Regions from separate parts of the Staphylococcus epidermidis genome, predicted to be linked through region 1. Evidence: riboswitches for the same ligand, from Rfam matches in the RefSeq annotation. Region 1 holds a riboswitch; each other region holds the start of a gene.
The links. Region 1 has a riboswitch for thiamine pyrophosphate ahead of FNL83_RS08565 (ECF transporter S component). Riboswitches for the same ligand answer to the same signal wherever they lie in the genome.

Region 1 (6,087 bases):
TGTATGATTATTAGTCTAATTGTCCAAAACGGACATCATGAATACCAGTAATTGGAAGGTATGATGATAAGACAAATGACAAAGTAATGATAATTAATATACAAGCAATAAATACGATATCTTTATATGAAAATGTTACCCGATAGTAGTATGTTCTCGGACCATCTTTAAAACCTTTAGACTCCATTGCAACTGAAAGTTGATGTGCACGTCGAATATTTTGACTTAATAAAGGTATGACTAAATGATTAAGACGCTTGATTCCTTTATAGTTAGATGCATCTATCATTTGATAACGCATTTTTAGGGAACGTCTTAATTGAATAAGAGAACTTATTATAAGTGGAACCATTCTAATCGCTGCCATAAAAGCATAAGCAAACTTTGGCTTTACCTTTAAATGTTGCATTAAACTATAAAAAATCATTACAATTTGTGAAGTCAATGCGATTAGTATACCAAACATTGAAACGGTAATTGTTCTCATAGATAGATGAAGACCTCGTACAATACTTTCTGTACTTATTTGCAAAATACCAAATTTTACAAGCATATGTTCTCCATCACCATATAAAATCATAAATAATGATGACATCAAGGCAAAGAGGGTTGTAACTAATATAAATATTGCCGTTATTTTAAATTCTGTACCGTTAAATAAAAGTAAGAACATAAACATTAATATGACGATATAAATCATAAAGTCGAAGTTATGGATAAATATAATGAAAAAGAATAATGCGATACCTAAAAGTAACTTAGTAATAATATTTACATCATCAACGAAGGTGTGGCGTTTTTTCCATCTTTCAAACAATGTGTTCACCTTCCATTTCTTTAAGACACCCATCTTCCACGCGTAATCGTCTTGTTGGATATCGTTTAATAATTTCTGGATCATGTGTCACCATGATAATTGTTTGACCTTGATTAACGCGTTCTTGAAATAACTTAATAAGTTGAAATGTATTATGACTATCTAGACCGAATGTTGGTTCATCTAGTAAAATAATCTCTGCCTTTGAACTTAATGCTGTTGCAACACTTAAACGACGCTTTTGACCTGTTGATATTTCAAAAGGATGATGATCCTTAACTTGATCTAAATGTAATAATTTTAACAGATCCATGGTTTCATCATTCGCATGCTTAGGATCTAAGTGATTATAATGAATATACACTTCATCATAAACAGAATTAGTAATAAATTGTAATTCAGGGTTCTGATATACCAAATACATATGCTTTGCCGCTTGTTTAATTTTAGATAATAATTGATCGCGATAAAACATGTCACCTTCATATTTAATCAGTTGTAACATAGCTTCTAGTAAAGAGGTTTTACCAGCACCATTTTTACCAGTGATTGTTAACCATTCACCTGAATACAGTTTAAGCTCCTTGGATGAAAAAAGTGTCTTTTTACCTCTAATAATTTGCCCGTCGTCAAAATGAAATAAGAGGTTCTTTGTTTGATTAGGTAATGGGATGGGGCGTGGTGCACTGTGCCATGCTCTAGGGTGCCAAACTCCATATTCAGTTAATAACGCTTCATAATGATCTAAGATTTGTTCTGGGGTGTCGTCAGCAACAATTTCACCATCATAATTTAATAACAACACGCGGTCAACATGTTGCCAAATATGTTCAACCTTATGCTCAACAATTAAAACTGTTTGATCTTTCCAAAGATTGATTAATTTCTTCCATAAATCTTCAGTTGCTTTCACGTCGAGCATTGCAGTAGGCTCATCTAAAAAAAGTGTCTTTGATTTTTGTAGTATTGTTTCAACAATAGCTAACTTCTGTTTCATGCCGCCACTTAGATTGTTGACATATGTTTTATGAGTAACATTAAGGTCTACAGACTTTAGTGCGTTTTCGATTTCTTGATCCATCTCACTTCTAGGAATATTTCTATTTTCTAAAACAAATGCAAGTTCTTCATATACTTTTGGCATACAAAATTGATTATCTGGATCTTGAAATATAACGCCACTATCATGATCAATATTCAATTCATCATATTTCATCGGAAGTTCAATTAAATTAGGTACTATTCCACTTAATACATTAAGTAATGTGCTTTTACCTGATCCGGAAGGACCGAGTAAAAGCACTTTTTCTTTATTTTTAATCTCAAGATTTAAGTTATCGAATATTTTCCTATCACCATTCGGATACTTTAAACGTAAATTTTTAACACGTAACAATTAAAAAATCCCCTTATAGGTTATCGTAATCTTGTTGTGATGCTGGTCTAAAGAATTTAGTTACACCGGTTTTATCTAATGCTTTGACAATCCAGTATGAAACTAAACCAGCTAATACAATTCCGCTAATTGAACGGAAAACTATAAATAGTAGTAAGTTCCATCCAGCAACTTCGTTTAAGTAACCATAGAAGTAATCCACTGGGAAAGAGATTAAAGCAGTTGCTAACCCAGCAAGCATTGCTACAGCAGCAGAACGTGATTTGTATTTAAAAATAGCAAATATAATTTCACAAGCCAATCCCTGTAATATCGCATATATGATAGTAGGTATATCAAATTTTCCCATAACAATCGTTTCACCAGCTCCAGCTGCGATTTCTGCTAATAATGCTATACCTGGCTTAGGAATGATTAAGTAACAAACGACTGCTGCCATAAACCATACACCATATGTAAGTTGTTCTAAGTGAATACCCGCAACTTGTACAATATTGTAAACAAACCACCATAAGTTATAAATGATGGCAAATACTACTGAAATTAAAACTGTCACAAGAATTTCAGATAGTTTCAAACCTTTTGACATAAAAAACATCCTCCTAAAAAACGCACAACCTTCTCTAGGAAAGTTGTGCGTCAGAAGTTACATCTAATCATAATCCGTTAGATTAGATGTATAACAACACTTTCCTACGCTAGTAACTAGCTAGATCAGGTTCGAAGGGTTTGAGGTTGGCCTCATCTCAGTAAAGAATACACCCCTAGTGCGTTCAATTATTTAATTAACTTAAATGTATGATTTTTATCATATATTGTCAAGGTTCTTTCGAGTATTGTTATTTAAATGAGAAATATATTTACTATTTTAGAGATGAATTGCAATAAATGTGTATCGAAGTAAAATTTATAGAATTAATGATTTAAATTTTTCTAACCAGTCTTTAATTTGATATTAAAAATAGCTAAATAAAAATGATTAGTATAGTTTTAAGTAAACTAAATTAAAAAATAACCAATTGTTTGTTTTATTACACAAAGAGGAGTAAAATACAATTGAAAGCGATATCATATAGATTTTCAAACTTTATCTAATTGGAGTGATGTTTCTATGTATTATACAAATAGTAATTATGAAGCGTTTGCTCGGCCTAAAAAACCTGAAAATGTTGATAATAAATCAGCCTATTTGATAGGGGCTGGATTAGCTTCTTTAGCTGCAGCATGTTTTTTAATTAGAGATGGACAAATGAAAGGCGAGAATATCCATATTTTAGAAGAGTTAGATATCTCAGGAGGAAGTTTAGATGGCATCAATATGGAGCATCATGGCTATGTAGTACGTGGTGGCAGAGAAATGGAAAATCATTTTGAATGCTTATGGGATTTATTCAGAAGTATACCATCACTTGAGCAAACTAATGCTTCTGTGTTAGACGAGTTTTATTGGTTAAATAAAGAAGACCCTAATTATTCTAAATGTAGAGCGATTGAAAGTGGAGGTAAGCGTATTGATACTGATGGTGATTTTACATTAACAAAAAAAGCAATTAAAGAAATTTTAAATTTATGTTTGATGAAAGAAGAAGATTTAGACGATGTTAAAATCACTGATGTCTTTTCAAGAGACTTTTTAAATTCTAATTTTTGGCTTTATTGGAAAACAATGTTTGCATTCGAGCCATGGCATTCAGCGATGGAGATGCGTAGATATCTTATGCGTTTTGTGCATCATATTGGTGGTTTAGCAGATTTTAGTGCATTAAAATTTACTAAGTATAATCAATATGAATCTTTAGTATTACCGATGATAGAATATCTAAAATCACATAGCGTGAACTTTGAATTTGGAGTACAAGTGAATAATATTTTAGTTGATGCAACACCATCTACTAAAATTGCTAGAGAAATCATTTTAACTAGAGATGATAAAGAAGAATCTATCCCGTTGACAGTTAATGACTTGGTATTTGTTACTAATGGAAGTATTACCGAAAGTTCAACCTATGGTGATAATGACCACCCTGCTCCTATAACACATTCTTTAGGTGGTAGTTGGACATTATGGAAAAACTTAGCTAATCAAAGTCCTGAATTCGGAAGACCTGAGAAATTCTGTGATCACATTCCAGCTAAAAGTTGGTTCGTATCAGCAACGGCAACAACAGATAATAAAAAAATAATCTCATATATCGAACAATTATGTAAAAGAGATGTTTTATCAGGTCGGACAGTCACAGGCGGTATCATTTCTGTCGCTAATTCGAGTTGGCAACTTAGTTTTACAGTGAACCGTCAGCAACAATTTAAGAAACAACCTAAAAATCAAGTTAGTGTATGGATTTACGCATTATACTCTGACGAAAAAGGAGACTTCATTAAAAAACCAATCACGGAATGTACTGGTAGTGAAATCTGTCAAGAATGGTTATATCATATGGGTGTTCCACAAGAGGAAATTGTTGAATTAGCTCAATCAGAATGTAACACGATTCCTGTTTATATGCCATATGTAACTGCATATTTCATGCCTAGAGCATACAAAGATCGACCGTTAGTAGTACCGAATGGCTCTAAAAATTTAGCATTTATTGGAAACTTTGCAGAAACAGCACGGGATACTGTATTCACTACAGAATATTCAGTTAGAACAGCTATGGAAGCTGTTTATCAATTATTGGATGTTGATAGAGGTGTACCTGAAGTTTATGCCTCTGAATTTGATGCACGCGTACTGATGGATGCATTTTATGAATTAAATGATCGTAAATCTTTACATGAACTTGTTAATAAAAACTTTATTAAAAGATCAGTATTAAATACAGTGCTGAAGAAAATACGTGGTACTTTCATTGAAGAATTGTTACGTAAACATAAATTACTATAGTGTAATTAAATGATAAATATAACTGTCGTCCAAGATTAGAATTTTGGCGACAGTTTTTTCTATCATTGATATTAATAATGATTTAAGAGCTATGACGCAAATCTTTCGAAAAAGTAGTCGTAAAATTGTTGTGTAATTTCTTTTGGATAAATAAATATTCTGCTGAATTTTACATAAATGTCAACTGTGAAATAAAAAAGGTTAAATAATAACGTAGATTTGTATTAAAAGAAATTATTATAATGATAATCATAGATGAACGCCTTTATTAGTACAGAAAAAAGACAATTTCTATCAAAAATTTTAATAGAAATTGTCTTTTTATATTACTTATGAACTCAATGATTCAACGATTTAAATGCTAATAGATCATCTTATTATCTAGCATAAACACTTATATCATTAGTGAAATTAATCTAGTGTATCTTGAATATCTTTCTTTGTTTGTTCGATATCATCTGTTTTTTCTTCGTTTTGTTCTTTAAGTTTTTCTTCTACTTCTTTGGCTTTTTCTGCTGATTTTTTTTCGAATTCTTTATTTGTCATAAAAATTCACCTCTTTAATAGGATTTCTGTTTACACAAATGTTTTACCCCGTTATTCTATTAATAAACGTTTGTAGGACTATAGATGTATTTCATGATATTTTAAAGACAATTAAACGATCTTCATATATAATAATTTTGAGGTGAACAGTATGTCTTTTCTTAGGAAACACACCGAAATTATATTTAGTTATATCATCGGTATCGTTTCACTTTTTACAGGTCTCATTATTTTTATTAACTTACCTTTAATCAAACAATTTAAAGGTGACAAAAAGGTTGATACGCATGTGCATAACGTATGGGAATTCCTAAATGCCTTTTTTGCCGAGATTATAAAAGTGATGAGTAAATTTATTGGTGGCTTTCCAATTACAAGTGCCATAGTAATCATCGTATTTGGTATTCTAGTGATGCTGTTAGGTCACACTTTATTTAGAAC
Region 2 (6,087 bases), 430 kb from region 1:
CAAGGGTCAACTTTTGAGGCAAGATTTAATATTGCTATTTTAGAAAAAGGTAATTTTTTAGGTACAGGCAATTATATATTAATCAACCGACAAGAAGATGAATATGTCTGCCAAATTAACCCCAAATTTTTGAATGATAAAAAAAATCAGATGACTTTAGAGGAGTTAAGAGATTACAACTCACTTGAGACCCAATCGTTACAAAAAAGTTATTTATTAAAAAAGTATGGTAAAAGTTTCCAAAGATATAATAACAAAGAGATTAAATCTTACGTCATTGTTCCGGCAATATCCCAAGAAATTAATGAGTTTATTTTTAAAGTTCAATATAAATCTGAAATAAAGAAAATAAGTAAACTTAAGCAATTATCATACATATTACATAAAGCTTTGAGGAAAATTAGCTTCAATGTGAGAGATAAAATATATTTGTCGGTATTTAACATTTCCAAAACAGTATATAAGAATAATAAAAATCATGTTTTGTTTACATCAGATTCTAGAGCAAATATGTCAGGAAATTTTAAATTTATATACGAAGAAATGCTTAAACAACAATTGGACAAAAAACTTGTCATTCATTCTATTTTTAAACCTAATATAGCAAATAGGAGATCGTTTATTGATAAATTAAAATTTCCATATTTTTTAGGAAAATCTAAATATATCTTGGTTGATGATTATCATCCGATGATATATAAACTTCAATTTAGAGAAAACCAAGAAATAGTTCAAGTATGGCATGCTGTGGGTGCTTTTAAGACTGTAGGATTTAGTAGAACTGGGAAAAAAGGAGGACCTTTCATAGACTCTATTGGACATAGGAATTATAGTAAAGCTTATGTTTCGTCAAATAATGATATTCTTTACTATGCTGAAGCTTTTGGAATTGAAGAACATAGGGTTATTCCAACAGGTGTTCCACGTACGGATGTTTTGTTCGATGAATCTTATAAAACACGCATTAAACAAAGTTTAGAAACAAAATTACCAATTATAAAAAATAAAAAAGTCATTCTTTTTGCACCTACATTTAGAGGAAATGGACATCGCACAGCACACTATCCTTTCTTTAAAATTAATTTTGCAAGATTAGCTAGTTATTGTGAAGAACATCAAGCTACTGTTCTGTTTAAAATGCATCCTTTTGTTAGAAATAAATTAAATATCCCAGCAATTTATAGTAAATATTTTTTAGATATTTCAAATTACCGCGAAGTAAATGATGTATTGTTCATTACGGATATTTTAATCTCTGATTATTCTTCTTTAATCTATGAATTTTCAGTTTTTAAAAAACCAATGCTTTTTTATGCTTTTGATTTGGAAGATTATATTTACACGAGAGATTTTTATGAACCTTATGAAACCTTTGTTCCTGGTAAAATAGTGAAAACTTTTGATGAGCTTATTTTAGCTTTAGAAAATAATGATTTTGAATTAGAAAAGGTGAAGCCGTTTTTAAATAAAAATTTTAAATATAAAGATGGTAAATCAAGTGAACGATTAGTTAAAGATTTATTTAACAAATTTTTTCAGTAAAAGAATTTAAATTTTCTAATTTATGATAATTGTAACAATGGGTAAATAATAAGTTAAAAAATTTATATCATAGTGAAGCAACTCTTAAACTAGTCATGTATTGTAAATTTTCAAAGTATAGTTAAGTCATTTCATTTTTAGTAAGTTCTAGATTAGTGATGTACAATACGTATTATGAATAGAGTCTTTTAAAGAATATATTAATTAATAAAAGCACCTAAAGAAAAATAGCGTTTTTAATTTTGAATCCAATTTTAGTTTTAATACTTAAACAAAATTCAATTTCCTATAATTGTTATGCAAACTATAATACAATAGTTTATATAACTATAATTAATATAAAAATCATTTTCAGGAGAGAATTAAAAGTGGAATGGATATTATTTGATAAAGATGGTACATTGATTGAGTTTGACAGTAGTTGGGAAAAAATTGGCGTACGTCTCGTTGATCAACTTTTAGAAACCTTTCCAGTACATGACAAGGAAGCGGCACATCGCCAATTAGGTATTATCGATAAAAAAATTAAACCAGATTCTGTTATGGGATCAGGTTCATTAGGTGAAATTATAGAGTCTTTTAATGGTGTAACAGGTAAAGAAACTTCAGATTGGACAAGGGATACGAGTCAGGAACTCATTGATTCAAGAGTGCCTGAAAACAATTGGATTGATGGTGTACAAGAAACTATTCAAGCTCTTAGAAATGAAGGATATCACATAGGCATAGTAACAAGTGATACTAAAAAAGGAGTCGATCAATTTCTGGAGGAAACGCAAACTAGAAATCTCTTTGATTTAGTAATTTCTACAGAAACACATGCAGAAGAAAAACCACATCCTAAAGTGTTAGATCCACTATTTAATGCTTTTGATGTTGAACCGGGACAGGTAGCAATAGTAGGAGATACGGCCAACGATATGAAAACCGCGATTAATGCTAATTTAGGATTAGGTATCGGTGTGCTAACAGGCGTGGCTAAAAAAGAGGAACTCTACGACGCAGATGTCATCATAAACAGTGCAAAAGATGTTAAACAAGTTATAGAACAATACGGAAAATAAAATTTTTAAATTGAGTAAGACGTAGATGTGTGAGTTGATTCGCACGTCTACGTCTTTTTCTTTTAATAATACATAAAAATCATCGGTTTTATGAGTTGAGATTTAATAATGTACGTAGTGTAGGTTGATTATAAGAATTTTTAAATAAAGAACGACGTTGTAGTTCTGGTATAATGTATTTTACAAAATCTTCAAGGCTATGGGGTAATGAAGGTGGCATCAGATTAAAGCCGTCTGCAACGCCTTCATTAAACCAGTGCTCCATCTCATCCACTATCTCCTCAGGTGTACCTATAAGAGTAAGATGACCACCACCGGCACTTAGGTAACCTAATAATTCTCTTACAGTTGGTTGTTTATCTTTTATAATTGCTAAAACTGTTTCATATCGACCAATCGGACCTTTGAAATTTTCAACGGGAGGTAAGGGAGGAACTGGTTCATCTAATTCCCAATCTGAACAATCTTGTTGAACAAAAAAACTGAGTTGCTTTAAAGCATCTTCAATGGGTAACTTTTGATCAAGTTCTGCTTTTTTTGATAATGCTTTTTCATGGGTTTCACCTACATACGTTACTAAACCAGGGAAAATTTTAATTTTTCTATCTGGATGGTGAGTTTTAGATATAGCATCAGACAATTTCTTTTTATAACTACGTGCTTGCTTAATATCCCATGAAACAGAGTAAACAGCATCAGCATATTTTGCTGCTAATGCAATACCTTCTTTTGACGCACCGGCTTGCATAGATACTGGTTTACCTTGAGGACTTTGTGGTGTTGTATGTGGTCCTCGTACTTGAAAATAGTCCCCCTCATGATAAAAAGGTTTAATATCTTTAGACTCAATAATTTTGTTGTTGTTTTTATCTGGTACATAAGATGCAGTTGACCAAGAAGTGAATAGCTTATTCATTACCGATGCAAATTCATCTGCTTTTTTGTAGCGCTCATGTCTTTCCGGTAAGTATTGAAGACTGTGATTTTGGGCTTCAATATCTGTCATGGATGTGACCAAATTCCAACCTACACGGCCATGAGATAAGTAGTCTAGACTTAATAATTGACGAGAAGCGGTGAATGGATTTGAAAATGTACTCGATATTGTTGGCACTAATCCTATATGCGATGTAACTTGTGCAATAGCTGATAAGTTAATTATAGGATCAAACCAAAAAGCGGGCATAGTAGTATTATCACTCGCATTAAAGGCTTGATTGTCTGCAAAAAAGACGATATCCAAAAAGCCTTTCTCAGCTATTTGAGCTAAATGCTGATAATAAGATATGTTGCCGATATCCTCAATATTAGAATCTTTCATACGCCATGCCGCTTGATGATGACCACACCCATACAGTAACACACCTATGTTAAGAAAGTGATTATTTGTCATATGAACACCTCATTAATTATTATCTTTTTGTAAAAAATACACAACCGAAGAGTGTAAACGCTTAGTTCATTGTTAAACCACCGTCAACGGTAATATTTTGACCTGTCACGCCACGTGCTTCGTCTGAAGCGAGATATACAACCATATTGGCTACATCTTGAGGTGATGTTACTTTTCTAAGAGGTGTAGTTTGAGCAATTAAATCAAATACTTCAGGTGTAGTAACTGCACTTGCATCAGTCGTTTTGAGTAATCCTCCAGAAACAACATTTGCTGTGATACCATATTGTCCAAGTTCTGCAGCAATATTACGGGTAAAGCCGATGAGACCTGCCTTTGCTGTTGTATACTCATGATAAGGTACGACTGGATTTTGATACAAATTGGTTCCAATACTAATAATGCATCCACTTTGTTGTTCTATAAATTGTGGTATGACGCTTTGAGTCACATTAAATGCTCCTTTTAAAGTACCATTAAGTTGTTGTTGATAATCTTCCCAAGTTAAATCTTCAAACGATTTTTGCTGATTTGGATCAAATTTAAAACCAACAAGTGCATTATTGATTACTATATCTATTTTTCCAAAATGTTGTGTGGCAGTTTGAATCATTTGATTCACATCGTTTCTGTCTGTCACATCAGCTTGAATAGCTATAGCCTTACTTTGATTATAATTTCTAATTAATTTTTCAGCTTTATCCTTATTTTGTTTGTAATTAACAACAACATTGTAGCCTTTTTCTAGTAAAGTTATTGCAATTTTAGCGCCTAATCCACGACTACTTCCCGTGATAATTGCAGTTTTTTTCATCTTCATGCCCCCAATATTTTTATTTGTATAAGAAAAAATGCACAACCTTCATGAGAAAAGTTGTGCATCCAAATCAATATATAAAGACAGAATGATAATTAGATGAGATTCAACACTTTCCTCCGCTAGTATAAGCTAGTTCAGGTTCAAAGGGTTTGGATGATATCCATCTCAGTTAAAAAACACCCCTAGTGCATATAATTCACTTATAGTACAAACATAGAATTTTTATAAAATATTGTCAACATTCTTAATAATAGCTATATCTGTTATTTTAATATTGAAGTAAAAAGTATATGAAATAGCTTGTGAAAGTATACAAATATAAGCTCTAATTTTCTACAATTGGATATATTATCTTGTATCCACTTGTCGGTATGCTTTAATAACTTGAGCAATTTTATCAATGACTGGATCAAGGGAGTCTAAATCTTCGTGTATGTCATATTCATTAATATTAAGTCGAACAACAGGACATGCATTAAAATTGTTAATCCAATTTTCATACCGTTTAAATAGTTTTCTCCAATATTCTGGATCTGTATTGATTTCCATGTCACGTCCACGCTGTTGAATACGATCAATTACTTCATCATAATCACATTCTAGATAAATTAGAACATCAGGCTTTGGAAAATAAGGTGTCATGACCATTGCATTAAATAATTCGTAATACGTGTGATAGTCGTCAGCACTCATTGTTCCTTGTTCTTCATGCATTTTTGCAAAAATATCTACATCCTCATAAATTGAACGATCTTGAACGAAACCTCCACCATACTCAAACATGCGTTTTTGTTCCTTAAAACGTTCAGCAAGAAAGTAAATTTGAAGATGAAAGCTCCAACGTTCAAAATTATGATAAAATTTATCTAAATAAGGATTATGGTCTACATTCTCAAAGGAAGTTTTAAAATTTAACTTATCAGCAAGTGCTTGTGTTAACGTAGATTTACCAACCCCTACAGTACCAGCAATGGTTATTACTGCATTTTGAGGAATACCATAATTATTCATCTTTATTTTCTCCAATCATAGGTTTTACTAAATTTAAAATATTTTGGTAATCGTAATCATTTTTAACGAAATCTTGTTGTGACGTATCAATTCGAATGACATTTGCACCGTCATTCTTTAATGATTCATAATAAGCAAGATAATCTTTTTTTAAAGTAAGTAAATAGTCATCTTCTATATGAGATTCAAAGCTACGATTACGTTGTGCAATTCTTGATTTTAATACATTTAAATCAGCATCTAAAAAGATAATTGTA
Region 3 (6,087 bases), 1.1 Mb from region 1:
AATACGACTAAATATTCACCCATTAAATCATCATTTATTGTTTGTCGATGTTTATTATTCATGGCACGCTCTAGCATAAAACTTATTTCCTCTAGAGCAAATATGCTTGGATAGTAATCCCTTACCGCTTCTTTATTACTAAACAATTCACCATTCGCTGAATTGTAAATCTGTGTCACATTACTGATTTTGACGTTTAAATTTAAACTTTCTACCCTATCACGTTCATTCGTTTCCTGTTTATTTTTTGAAAATAAATAATGAAATAAAATACCTTCTTTACGTACCAATTCGGCAATAGCATCAGATAACATTGAGGATGCAGTTTTACGCGCGAGTATGAATATACCAATAACTGCAATAGCTATACCTATCAGAACGTCAATAATTCGGGTGTACGCTATCTCAATATTTAAATTTTGAGAGGCTAGACCATTGAGCATAATGACTTGTGTCGTAATAAAAATGACTGCAAATGCATAGTTAGATGCCACAAACGCTTCCGTCATCATGGCAGAAAATCCCATAATGATAATAGCGAAAATAGGATCGATATGAAATGCCAAGATTCCCGACAAAACAATAGTCCCGATTATCGTTCCAATACCTCTAGCAAGTGACCTGTCTAACGTACGAATCGTTGTCACATTACCTAACATGATGGTATGCGCTGACAATGGCACCCAATACGCTTTTTGAATGTTAAACGCTAGAGCAATAAATATAGCTACTGCCATAATAACTGTATATTGCAAAGCATTTCTAAATACAATTGAGTCGAAAGTTAGATTTTGATATATTCGCTTACTATATAAAGGCTTGCGAATATCTGCTTCATATTTAATTTGATTATCGTTTGCGTGAATCATTTCATCTATTTTCAAAATATGATCCATTAAATTTTGAAATTCTGGTGCCACATCAACAACTTTTGACCACGGTCGATATTGTTGTTTAGGTTGTTGAACACTATTAATGATATGATCCATCATTTCAACTAAGTCACTTGGTAATGGACGAATATGATTTTCATTGAGTTCTAGTAATTCTGAATATATCCCTTGTGCTGATGTGTGTAATAAAATTAATTTCTGAAACCTTTTACTTAATTTTCCATTACCACCTGATGTTGAGGTAATTAAAAGTTTTTCAGAATTTCTAAATTCTGTAACAGCGTTTCGAGCATATGCTTTGAAATCCTCTGGCTCATCAAAATGATGTAGCAAGTTATGTAATGTTTTAAAATCCGCATGAATTGCTCTGTCTTCTGCTTTCTCTTTAGCAAATATGATTGTTAAAATTACTGTTATGGTAGCCAATATACCACCAATGAGAATTGCAGATCCACGTAAAAGCGCTTCTTCTGGGGCTATCGGTAAGTTTATAGATAAGCAAAACGTTACTAAAAAGAATGTCGATGATGGACCAGCGATTTTTAGTGCATTAAACGTATAATATGGGATTGTAACAACAACCAGTAATAGTAATCCAAATAAAATAGGCTGAGATACTGTTAAGGTGCCAAGAATCATGCAAATAGTAAATGATAGTGAACAGGTGATGACTGTTTTTAACATAGATTGCGGTGATCCACTAAAAACGTAGACATGTGCTAGCGTACCTGTTGATATTAAAATACCAAACATAGGGAATCCTAATAAGTAACCTATCAATGCTGGTAGTATCATTAAAAATCCTTGTCGTATTCCTTTAGCTATATCAATTTTTGAACGGTCGAAGTGTATCAAAGAGTTAATGATTTGTTGCATCCCAATCTTCCTTTCTCTAACATCCCACAAATTCAATTAAAAAAGGACAGAACATATACTTCATACATTTATTGTTCTGCCCTTCATCAACATTGTTGAGAATTATGATATTTAGTTATTATTTTATCACATTTTCACTTTAGAGTAAGTACAGATTGTGATTATAATTGAATAGGTTGACTTACATCAATTTGAGGTTCTTCAATTAAATATTGACTAATATTATCACTAAAAACTTTAAAGTGATCTGATTGATTGTGTGCTTGAACCGCTTGTTCGTCTTTATAGTTTTCAACTACGACAAAGACATTTTTCTCAGTTACATCTTCGTAATGATGATAGAATAAATTACCATCTTCTTTTCTAGAATTTATGACTAATTCTTTCATAAGTTTTAGATAATCCTCGCGTTTATTAGCATCGATTTTTAATTTAGCATTAATTATAATCATTTTAGTCAACTCCTATACATATTAATTATAAGTTTAGCAGTTTATAACTGATAAAAAAAACAATTCGCTTATCGCTTCCATGCTCTATACCACATAATAAAAGAATAAACACACGCAATGATACGAATGTCATTGCATGTGTTTGAAAAATATTATTTATTAACGTGTTCTTCACTAACAATAAGAGGTTTATCTGGTTTAACGAAGAACCATAGAATTGCTGCTATAATAGCCGGAACGATTAAGAGTTGTAATGTCATTGACCATCCTAAATGATCTACAACAATTCCTGCAAGTAAAGGACTAATAAGTGCGCCAACATTTCCCCATAAGTTCATCCAACCTGACACAGTTCCAGAGAAATTACGACCTAAGTCAGTGGCTGCAGCCCAACTCATTCCCATAGAAATACCTACGCCACCTAAACAAAGTGATAACCAGAAAATGGTTACATATAAGTTGTCTGTATGTACTGCTAAGAAAATTGAAATTGAGAATACCACAAATCCCGCAATCGCAATTACGCCACGTGCAACAAAACGTGATTGACCTGTATTCAAAATCTTGTCTGAAATAGCTCCAGCAAATAAAATTAAGAAGAACATAAATAACCAAGGTAATGCACTGATAGTCATTTCTTTGAAATTCACATGATATTGTTCAGTTAAATATGTTGGTAACCATATTAGGAACAACGCGATAACAAACTGAACTACAAAGTATTGCAATGCGATTGCGTAGAAACTGAAATGACTTAAAAAACGTTTCCACGGTGGTAAAGATTTCTCAGTTGCGACAATATCACGATTTTGAGTAATAAATCTTTTCTCGGCATCGTTTACCATTTTATGTTGTTCTGGTAAGTCTTTAGCAATAATTGCCCAAAGAACTGCCATTAAAATTCCTACAACCCCGAAAATATAGAAAACGGCTTGCCAGTTAAAAGCATTGACAATGGCTATCGTGATGATAGGTGCTAAAACTGGACCAAAATAAGATCCTGCTAACAACGCACTAGATGCACGACCTTTTTCATTTTTAGCGAACCAAAAAGAGTTAAAAACTGCATTGGATGGATACATTGGCGCTTCACCAACACCAAATAAGAATCTAATAAAGTAAAGTAAACCATGATGTTTAATCATCCCTGTTAAGATGGTAAATGCACTCCACCAAACTAAAGCGACAGTAATCATTTTACGTGGTCCAAACTTCTCTGCTAACATCCCCGAAGGTACTTGCATTAATGCATATCCTAGGGAGAAAAATGATGCTAATAAACCAAATTGTGTCTTAGTTAACCCCAAATCTTTCATCATCGGTACTGCAATATAAGATATGTTAGATCGATCCATGTAAGCAATAACCCCAATAAAGAAGAACCCTATTGCAAAATACCAACGAACATTACTACGTTTTTCTTTCATATTTGTTTCCTACTTCCATTTGTATTATGTTGTTTCTTATTATGATGTCGTTATGTTTCAGAAATCCCCTCTGGTGACTGTTTTAACTTCAATTTTTAAAACAACTGTTAAGTTGTAGCGCTACAATTTTTTATTAATATAGCACGTAGTGTAAACGGTTACAATACTTTTTGTGAATTTTTTTTGAACTTTTTAATATTTTTTGTGCATTTTAGATGCATCATACACTTTTATATCTTTTACCGCGCCCCTTACACCCTATTCTCACAATATATTAGCAATCATTAGTTATTGATTTTTTAAAAATGGTTTCTAAATATGTAATTGACCAATAAAAGTTAAAAATGATTTGCAAATGATAATAATAACTTTTAAATGAATACGATATCTACAATCTTCTTAATAGAAATTGTAAAGAAATTTGAAGTCTTTTATTAAAGGTAGTAAAATATTGTAAACGAAACATTTAATATCTTGTAAATTAATTTCATATTTAACCACTGGAAGTGCCTTTGTTTAAGGCTGAGAGTAAAGAACTGACTTTATAATTCCTGGAACCTGATCCAGTTCATACTGGCGTAGGGAAGTGGCGACGCTCAATTTTATGAAGTCATACTAAAGCTCAACGCTATTTCCCAATATAAGGGAAATGGCGTTTTTTATTGTAGAAATTGGGGGGGATATTTATATTTATTGCGATTACATATCATAAACAACTGACTAGGGACGATTTACAGCATTATAAACATATCGAAGAAGCTATTGATGGCTTGTTATTTCGCACTTCCATGAATAACGAAGAAAACAAGGACATGATTCAATCTTTACTTCAATTGGGTTTTAGTAAAGATAAAATAATTATTCATAGCGATGTGACACTGTTAGAGGATTTACACCTTAAACGTATCCATTTTAAAGAAAATGACACAACTGCTTTCACATATAAAGAAGCTCATCCTGATATTTGTGTAAGTATGTCTACACATGACGTTGAAACAGTAAAACGATGTTACGAAAATGGTTTGGATTCTGTCTTTTTTGGACATATTTTTCCTACCTCTTCACATCCAAATGTACCACCGCGTTCTAAAGAAGCTATCCAACAGGCATTAAATGTTCCTATCCCTATTTATGCTATTGGTGGTATTAATGAACATTCACTTCAAAAGATGCCACCTGGATTTAAAGGTATATGTGCCATATCATATTTTAACAATGCTTCACTAGAAGAAATTAAACAATTAAGAAAGGAGTGGTCTACTCATGCATGATGTACTAATCATTGGTTCAGGAGTTATTGGTATGTCAATTGCTAGACACCTCAGTGCAACACACTTAGATGTTGCAGTCATAGATAGAGATGTACCTGGAAAGCATGCGTCATATAAAGCTGGAGGTATGCTTGGTGCACAAAATGAATTTACAGAGGATAGTGACTTGTTTCAATTAGCCATCGAATCTCGTGCTATGTTTCCACAATTAAGTAAATCATTATTAGATGAAACAGGCATAGACATTCAATTTAAAAATTCAGGACTTATCAAAATTGCTAATGAACACGATGATATCTCATCTATAAAACGACAATATCAATTTCTGAATAGTCAAGACCGTAGTGTCAAACAATTATCAGATGATGATTTGCTACAACTTACACATGGTGAAGTTAAACCTTCATACGCGGCCATTCACATACCACACGATGGTCAAATTAATGCACATCATTACACACTGGCATTAGTAGAATCAATGAAGTTAAGAGAGATTAAGCGTTATGAGTCTACAGAGGTCACTTCAATAGAACGGCATAATGGCTATTATTCAGTGAAAACCGATCAATCTTCAACAATTGAAGCGCACAAAATTATCGTTGCAGGTGGCGCATGGTCTTCGCAATTATTAACACAATATCATCTACAACGACAAGTGATTGGCGTTAAAGGTGAAGTTATCTTATTAGAAAATAACGATCTTTCACTTACTGAGACATTATTTATGACTAATGGTTGTTACATCGTTCCAAAACAACCCAATCGTTTTTTAATTGGTGCGACGAGTGAATTTAATAATTATTCTGTCGGTACTACAGATGAAGGTATGGATTGGCTTCTTCGCCATGCATATCATCGTGTCCCTCAACTAAAAGACAGTCATATACTGAAGAAATGGTCAGGAGTAAGACCATACACAGAAAAAGAAATGCCAGTCATGGATCAAATTGATGATGGCTTATACGTGATAAGTGGTCATTATCGAAACGGAATATTATTGTCACCTATTATCGGTCGTGACATTGCCAATTGGCTACTTTCTGGTATTAAACCATCACGTTATTCAAGTTTTACAGTTACAAGGAGGAATAATCATGAAGTGTATCATTAATGGCGACCTCTTCACTTTCGATCAGAATCAATCGATACAAGAGGTTTTACATTCACT
Region 4 (6,087 bases), 940 kb from region 1:
TCAGGTTTAGCCACTTTCATTTTCTCACGCATCATGTGACTATTTTTATAGTTAGATAACATAAATGGTAACAAGATTAAACGAATGAAAAGAACTAATACAATAATTGCTAGTCCAAAATTATTATGAAAAACATCATTTCCTAACCACTGTAAGAGATGTTTCATAGGTTGAACAAAAGTATTAAAGAAGAATCCATCTTGCTTCTCAGGTGTAGAGTAATCACAACCTGCTAGAAAAATCATTATTCCCAAAAACAAAGGTAGTAACGCTTTTTTCTTCATTTTTCCACCTCTAATGTTATATTCACATAGAGTATATTTTATCATACTAATTCAATAGTAGAAAACAAAAAGTAGAAAAAATAGAGATTTAGGTGAAATATCTTAAGAAATATTTAACCGTTTTGTCTATATTGGTACTACGTGTAATAGCTGAGATGACAGAAATACCATCTGCACCTTCGTCAACAATAGGCTGCACGTTAGTTTCATTTATACCTCCAATGGCAACTATAGGAAAATCATGAATATATAATCTTAATTGAGATATCATAGATGGACCAACAGGTTTACTAGCGTCATCTTTTGATGATGTTGTATACATTGGACCTACTCCAATGTAATCAACTTTAGACAAATCAGATTGTTGATACTCTTTCAAATTCCCAACACTTAAACCTATAATCTTATTTTTAAATTGGCTTGCAAATTGTTGAATTTCCATATCATCTTGACCTACATGAATGCCATCAGCATTAATCTCTTGGGCTAATTGAACATCATCATTAACTATCATAGGTACGTGATATGAGTGACATAATTGTTTAAGTTTTAAGGCTAACTGTTTTTTCTTTTCCCCTTTTAGTGCATTCGGACCTTTTTCACGAAATTGATATAGCGTGATTCCAGCTTCTAATGCCTCTTTGAGAACTTGCTCAATTGATTTATTTTTAGGTATATCTTGTGTTCCGCAAATAAAATAGACTGATAATTGTTTTGAATCAAACATCATATTCATATCTCTACCTTTTTGACTTGATTTTTATAAGTAATGTCATTCATCTGATAAAGTTGATCTAGCAGTTCAGATAGAAAAGTACTAGGTCCATTTACATGAGGCGCTTGTTCAGCAAATTCTGCTGCGATGTTGTAGACACTTACCGCTTCAACTAATAAATCAATTGAAGGTTGAGTATTTCTAAACAAGAAACTTGCTAATACACCACCTAACAAGCATCCAGCCCCCGTGATTTTAGTAAGAAGCGGAGAACCATTAGATAATTTAATTATTTTCTCATTTTTTGCAATAATATCATCTTTTCCAGTAATGACAATAGCAGTATTTAAAGTATTAGCCGCTTTTTTTGCAATATTTACTGAATCTAATTCGCTGTCACTGTCAGTACCTTTCATAGTTGTATTAAAATCTATTAATGTCAATATTTCTGAAGCATTGCCTTTTATTACTGTGACATTAACTTCACCAAGAAAACGTTGACAAAAATTTTTACGATATGTAGAAGCACCAACTGCCACTGGATCAAAAACTATTGGTGTACCTTGCTGATTAGCAATTTTACCTATTTTGATAATGTCTTCTTCATTTTCACGTGTGAGTGTACCGATGTTAATTAAAAGCGCACTAGCCATTCGAGTAAAATCTTCAGCTTCTTCTGGTGCCTCACTCATTGCGGGACTAGCACCTAAACTTAGTAAACCATTCGCAGTAAAGTTTTTCACAACATCATTGGTATAGCAAATTACGAGTGGATTTTCTGAACGTAATCGTTCTAAATTATTCATCATCTAAACCTACTTTCTTCATATAAGCAAAATGATTTACAGGTCCTCTCCCCTTGCCAATTTCTGGGGTATGTTCAATACTTAATGAAATAAACTCTTTTGCTTTTTTAACTGCATCTTTTATGGAACGACCTTTAGCTAATTCTGCTGTAATAACTGCTGAAAAAGTACAACCAGTTCCATGAGTATGTTTAGTATCAAAGCGTTTGTTCTCAAAGGTATACGTTTCATTCTTAGTAAAAAGAAAATCTTTAGCATTATTTAAATCGGCTGAATGCCCTCCCTTAATTACAACACCCTTACTACCAATTTCATTAATAAAGATTTGACCTGCTTTACGTATGCTTTCTTCATCATTAATTTTAATACCAGTAATTTCCTCAGCTTCAGGTATATTCGGAGTGACAACATCAGCCAAAGGTAATAATGTTGATTGCAAATGATTTTTAGTATTTTCATCCATCAATGAATCACCACTTTTGGCAAGCATAACTGGATCAATCACATAAGGAATATTGGAATGTTCCTTTAAGTAACTTTGAATCAACTCCATCGTTTTTTTTGTTGCAATCATACCCGTTTTGATAGCTTGTGGTAATTCATCATCAAACACACTATCAAGTTGTTCCTTTACCCATGAAGATTCTAAATTATGGATATGTTGAACTCCTAGGGTATTTTGAGCAACGATACTTGTTATAGTGGCCATACCATAAACGCCACACGCGTGAAATGATTTTAAATCCGCCATAACACCTGCCCCACCGGTGGGATCTGTGCCTGCTATTGTTAGTGCAATTTTAGGTTTATTCATTGTTATTTCCCCCATATTCCCATTTTTCATTAATATATGCCATATTGAAGAAATGTCTCTCATGAATAGTACTTTGCAAGAAATTTTCTTTAATCTCTTTTTTTTCTGTCTCACTACAATGTTTAGTTAAACGGTCCATCAATTGATCGAACACATCAACAAGTTCGTCCATTTCAGTACTATAAAATTGAAACCATTTAGAAGTCACTGATTCTTTATTTAATTTGGGATCTTCCATCGCACGTTTACCAATGACAGCGTAGACGTATGGACAGGGTGCCATCGCTGCAATCGTGAAGGCTGCATTTTCACGTGCAAATGCATTGAAGTACATATGTTTAATATAATGATCACCACTTGGTGGCCATACTTTTTCTTTTACTATTTCTTCATATGGTTCATTAATGAAATCAGCTAGAACCTCATGCGCTTCAACTTCTCCTTCTAACATAAACTCAATTTGTTCTACTAGAAATTTAACATCTTCCATAGAACTCATTTTGGGTATGAGCATTGCATAAATATTTGTAAACTCTTTTAAATAAGAAGCGTCTGCTCTTAAGTATTGTCTTACAGCTTGATTAGATAACTTACCTGCTAGTAAATCTTGAATAAAACCATCATTGTAAATGTCATCAATAATAGGTCTTGATGCTTCCCTCAACTCTTTTGAAAATGTCATAATTAGCCTCCTCAAAAAATAAAACTACTTCCCAGCGAAGAAAGTAGTTAGACCAAGACATCTCAATGACGAATAGTTAATAACTACTTTCCTACGTTGGTATTAACCAAATCAGGTTATAAGGGTCTGAATACATTCATCTCAGCCTTTTGGCTCCCCTAGTAGCAAATAATATATGATTCATTATCAACCATAGCAAACGATTACATGTAAATCAAATAAGTCGTACAATAAAAAACCATCTTCTCAAATTCGAGAAGATGGTAGATACTTCATATTTTAATTATGCAGTTACCCAATGACCTGGGCCACCAGTATTATATAATTTTACTGCTGCTCGGTCTTGTACGCTTTCTGGAGCTTTTGCAGGTGAAACACCTTTATATTGACTTGGAGCAACAGAATCCCAAGTTGATTGTAAGAATTGATATTTACCTGCTGCACCTGAAGATGGGTTTATTGCATGAATATCGCCACCTGATTCACGTTGAGCAATTTGTTGTAAATGTGAATTTACATTTACTGATGAACCACTTGAAGCTTTACTTGAAGAAGTTTGACTTGTAGATGTTGATTTTGTTTGTGGTTGTGCTGTTTGCTCATTTTGTGGTGCTGATACTTGTACAGGTTGTTGTTGTGTAGCTACTTGAGATTGGCTTGGTTGAACAGGTTGCGTAGCATTGTTTGTTGATTCATAACTCCAACTCCAAGTAGAACCATCAGATTCAAAATGATATGAATTACCATTGTAATCAAAATTAATATTATAAGCACCTTCTTGAACAGGGCTTTCATTTAGTGATTGATCATTAGTTAACGCTTTTTGAGCTAACTCTGCTTTATCAACATTTGTAGTCTCACTTGCATGTGCGTCATGACCTGCGTTACCTGCTACAACGCCTAGTCCTATAGCTAATGATGATGCAACTAATGTTTTTTTCATTATTAAAAATCCTCCTAAAAGTGATTTGTTTTCTTAATTTGTTTACGTAACCCACTGTAACATCTATAAAAATCGTGCAGGTTACACTGAAATAAAAATAAACGCCTATTTTTTACACTACAATTACATGAAATAGGATGCTAATTTTTATGAATAACCGTAATGATTCCTATCATGATAGTTTTTTCGAGTCATATTACTACAATATCGTTGTAATACAAATGAAATTTATCAGATAATTATTGAAATTATAGGCCTTTGCTATGTATTTAAAGCGACCTTTTATTAATATTTTATGATTAACAAAGGCCGCTCGAGTATAATTGAAAGAAAGGATAAATTAATTTATTAAATATAGGATGGAGTTTTAAAGGAAAAGTTAGTTGTTTAAATATGAATTATTTCTAAATCATCAGGTTGATAAGTGTTGTTTTCAAATTGATTATCAGAGGGAGTTTCATTGTTTTTATTTTTTGGGGACATGAATTTTATTGTTTCAACGTATAATTCTGTAACAAAATGTGTTTGGCCTTCTTTTTCATATTTTCTTGAACGCATTTGTCCAGTTATACCTACTAAAGTACCTTGACTAGTGTACTTTTCAATATTAGTGGCAGTTTTACCGAAAGCTTTACAAAGTAAATAATCTGTAGAAATTTCATTATTATCATCTTTGTAGTTTCTTTCTGTAGCAACGCAAAATGTTGCTATTTTGTTATCCTCCTTTTCATAGATTTGAGCATCTTTCGTCATTCTACCAACAATGACTATTTTATTTAACATGTGTCACCTCCTTCTTATGTTCTAATCATAACTGAGCTTAGTTCACTGGTCAAAACCACAATTTTATTGAAATTGTTAGTAAATGACGATGAGATTTTGATATATTTAAAGAAAATATTGAAGTATTATATCTAAATCTGACATAAATTTCTATTATTGTATTAATAAAAAAATTTGGAGAAGTGATATTATGAAAACTTTTAAGGCAGTAAGATTTCAAATTGTGAATGAACATGGTGCAATATCAGAATACGTCATTGAAGATGGTGTGATTATAAATAAAGAAGGAAGTGGCACTGGGTGGTTACTAGAAATAGTAATTTCAAATGAACACTATGAAACATTTAAGCAATATAAGGATAACAAACAACTTTTAGATATTAGAGTAGTCATCACAAGACCTGCTAACGATCCAGCGTTATTTAATGCAACAGTTAAAAGCGTTAAAAATTTTAAATATTCAATGTCAGTCGTTTTAGAATGTCACATCTACACTTTGAGACAAGAATACGCTGAGAGTTTATTAGAAGAATTAGTTGATGAAGGACTTACAGGTGAAAAGTTGAAAAAAACATTTAATCGTATGATGCAATCAAAACCTAAGTTGAAAGATGAGAAAATCGAAAGATAAACACCAAGGGTAATTATAAAACATTTAATTTTCATATATTTAAATCATATACAATTTTAAATATTGAACATAAATAAAGCCTAGAACATGAATTAACCATTGTTCCAGGCTCTTTACGAACAGAGATTACTATATTAAAAAGTACTGCCATTTGATACTTATATTTCTAGGCGAGACCTGACTTAAAGTATTTCAACCAGAAATTCAATATACATAAAGTGTTAGGTCAATAATCTGTGCGATATTCTTTAAATAAGTTTTACTATTTTGTTATCACAATACGAATTATTTTACCTAAAGAGTTTAATTATCTAAGATTAAGCATCTTGAATAGCAAAAGTAAGTTCACAGCTACAAGCAAGTTGGCCATCAACAGTCGCTTTAGCCGAACCCTTACCAATAGGACCTTTTATTTTAGTTATTTCAACT

Region 2: it holds a riboswitch for thiamine pyrophosphate, as region 1 does, so the genes downstream of both, FNL83_RS10820 (3-oxoacyl-ACP reductase) here and FNL83_RS08565 (ECF transporter S component) in region 1, are expected to answer to the same signal.
Region 3: it holds a riboswitch for thiamine pyrophosphate, as region 1 does, so the genes downstream of both, FNL83_RS02205 (thiamine phosphate synthase) here and FNL83_RS08565 (ECF transporter S component) in region 1, are expected to answer to the same signal.
Region 4: it holds a riboswitch for thiamine pyrophosphate, as region 1 does, so the genes downstream of both, tenA (thiaminase II) here and FNL83_RS08565 (ECF transporter S component) in region 1, are expected to answer to the same signal.

The regions. Positions count from the first base shown of each region.
Region 1 covers NZ_AP019721.1:1,765,036-1,771,122, reverse strand. The annotation lists gene FNL83_RS08575 (energy-coupling factor transporter transmembrane component T family protein) at 11-817, opposite strand; gene FNL83_RS08570 (ABC transporter ATP-binding protein) at 810-2,213, opposite strand; gene FNL83_RS08565 (ECF transporter S component) at 2,227-2,802, opposite strand; TPP riboswitch at 2,887-2,989, opposite strand; gene FNL83_RS08560 (oleate hydratase) at 3,325-5,100, shown strand; gene graF (glycopeptide resistance-associated protein GraF) at 5,512-5,646, opposite strand; gene auxA (lipoteichoic acid stability factor AuxA) at 5,798-6,087, shown strand, end outside.
Region 2 covers NZ_AP019721.1:2,196,872-2,202,958, reverse strand. The annotation lists gene FNL83_RS10835 (CDP-glycerol--poly(glycerophosphate) glycerophosphotransferase) at 1-1,542, shown strand, start outside; gene FNL83_RS10830 (HAD family hydrolase) at 1,911-2,606, shown strand; gene FNL83_RS10825 (NtaA/DmoA family FMN-dependent monooxygenase) at 2,695-3,999, opposite strand; gene FNL83_RS10820 (3-oxoacyl-ACP reductase) at 4,061-4,813, opposite strand; TPP riboswitch at 4,914-5,013, opposite strand; gene FNL83_RS10815 (deoxynucleoside kinase) at 5,168-5,830, opposite strand; gene FNL83_RS10810 (deoxynucleoside kinase) at 5,823-6,087, opposite strand, start outside.
Region 3 covers NZ_AP019721.1:470,153-476,239, reverse strand. The annotation lists gene FNL83_RS02220 (FUSC family protein) at 1-1,769, opposite strand, end outside; gene FNL83_RS02215 (putative quinol monooxygenase) at 1,931-2,221, opposite strand; gene FNL83_RS02210 (pyruvate MFS transporter) at 2,374-3,648, opposite strand; TPP riboswitch at 4,141-4,250, shown strand; gene FNL83_RS02205 (thiamine phosphate synthase) at 4,320-4,919, shown strand; gene thiO (glycine oxidase ThiO) at 4,912-6,030, shown strand; gene thiS (sulfur carrier protein ThiS) at 6,014-6,087, shown strand, end outside.
Region 4 covers NZ_AP019721.1:822,965-829,051, reverse strand. The annotation lists gene yidC (membrane protein insertase YidC) at 1-284, opposite strand, end outside; gene thiE (thiamine phosphate synthase) at 373-1,011, opposite strand; gene thiM (hydroxyethylthiazole kinase) at 1,017-1,805, opposite strand; gene thiD (bifunctional hydroxymethylpyrimidine kinase/phosphomethylpyrimidine kinase) at 1,798-2,619, opposite strand; gene tenA (thiaminase II) at 2,612-3,301, opposite strand; TPP riboswitch at 3,373-3,471, opposite strand; gene FNL83_RS04040 (transglycosylase family protein) at 3,585-4,244, opposite strand; gene FNL83_RS04035 (single-stranded DNA-binding protein) at 4,632-5,027, opposite strand; gene FNL83_RS04030 (YwpF-like family protein) at 5,218-5,658, shown strand; gene fabZ (3-hydroxyacyl-ACP dehydratase FabZ) at 5,976-6,087, opposite strand, start outside.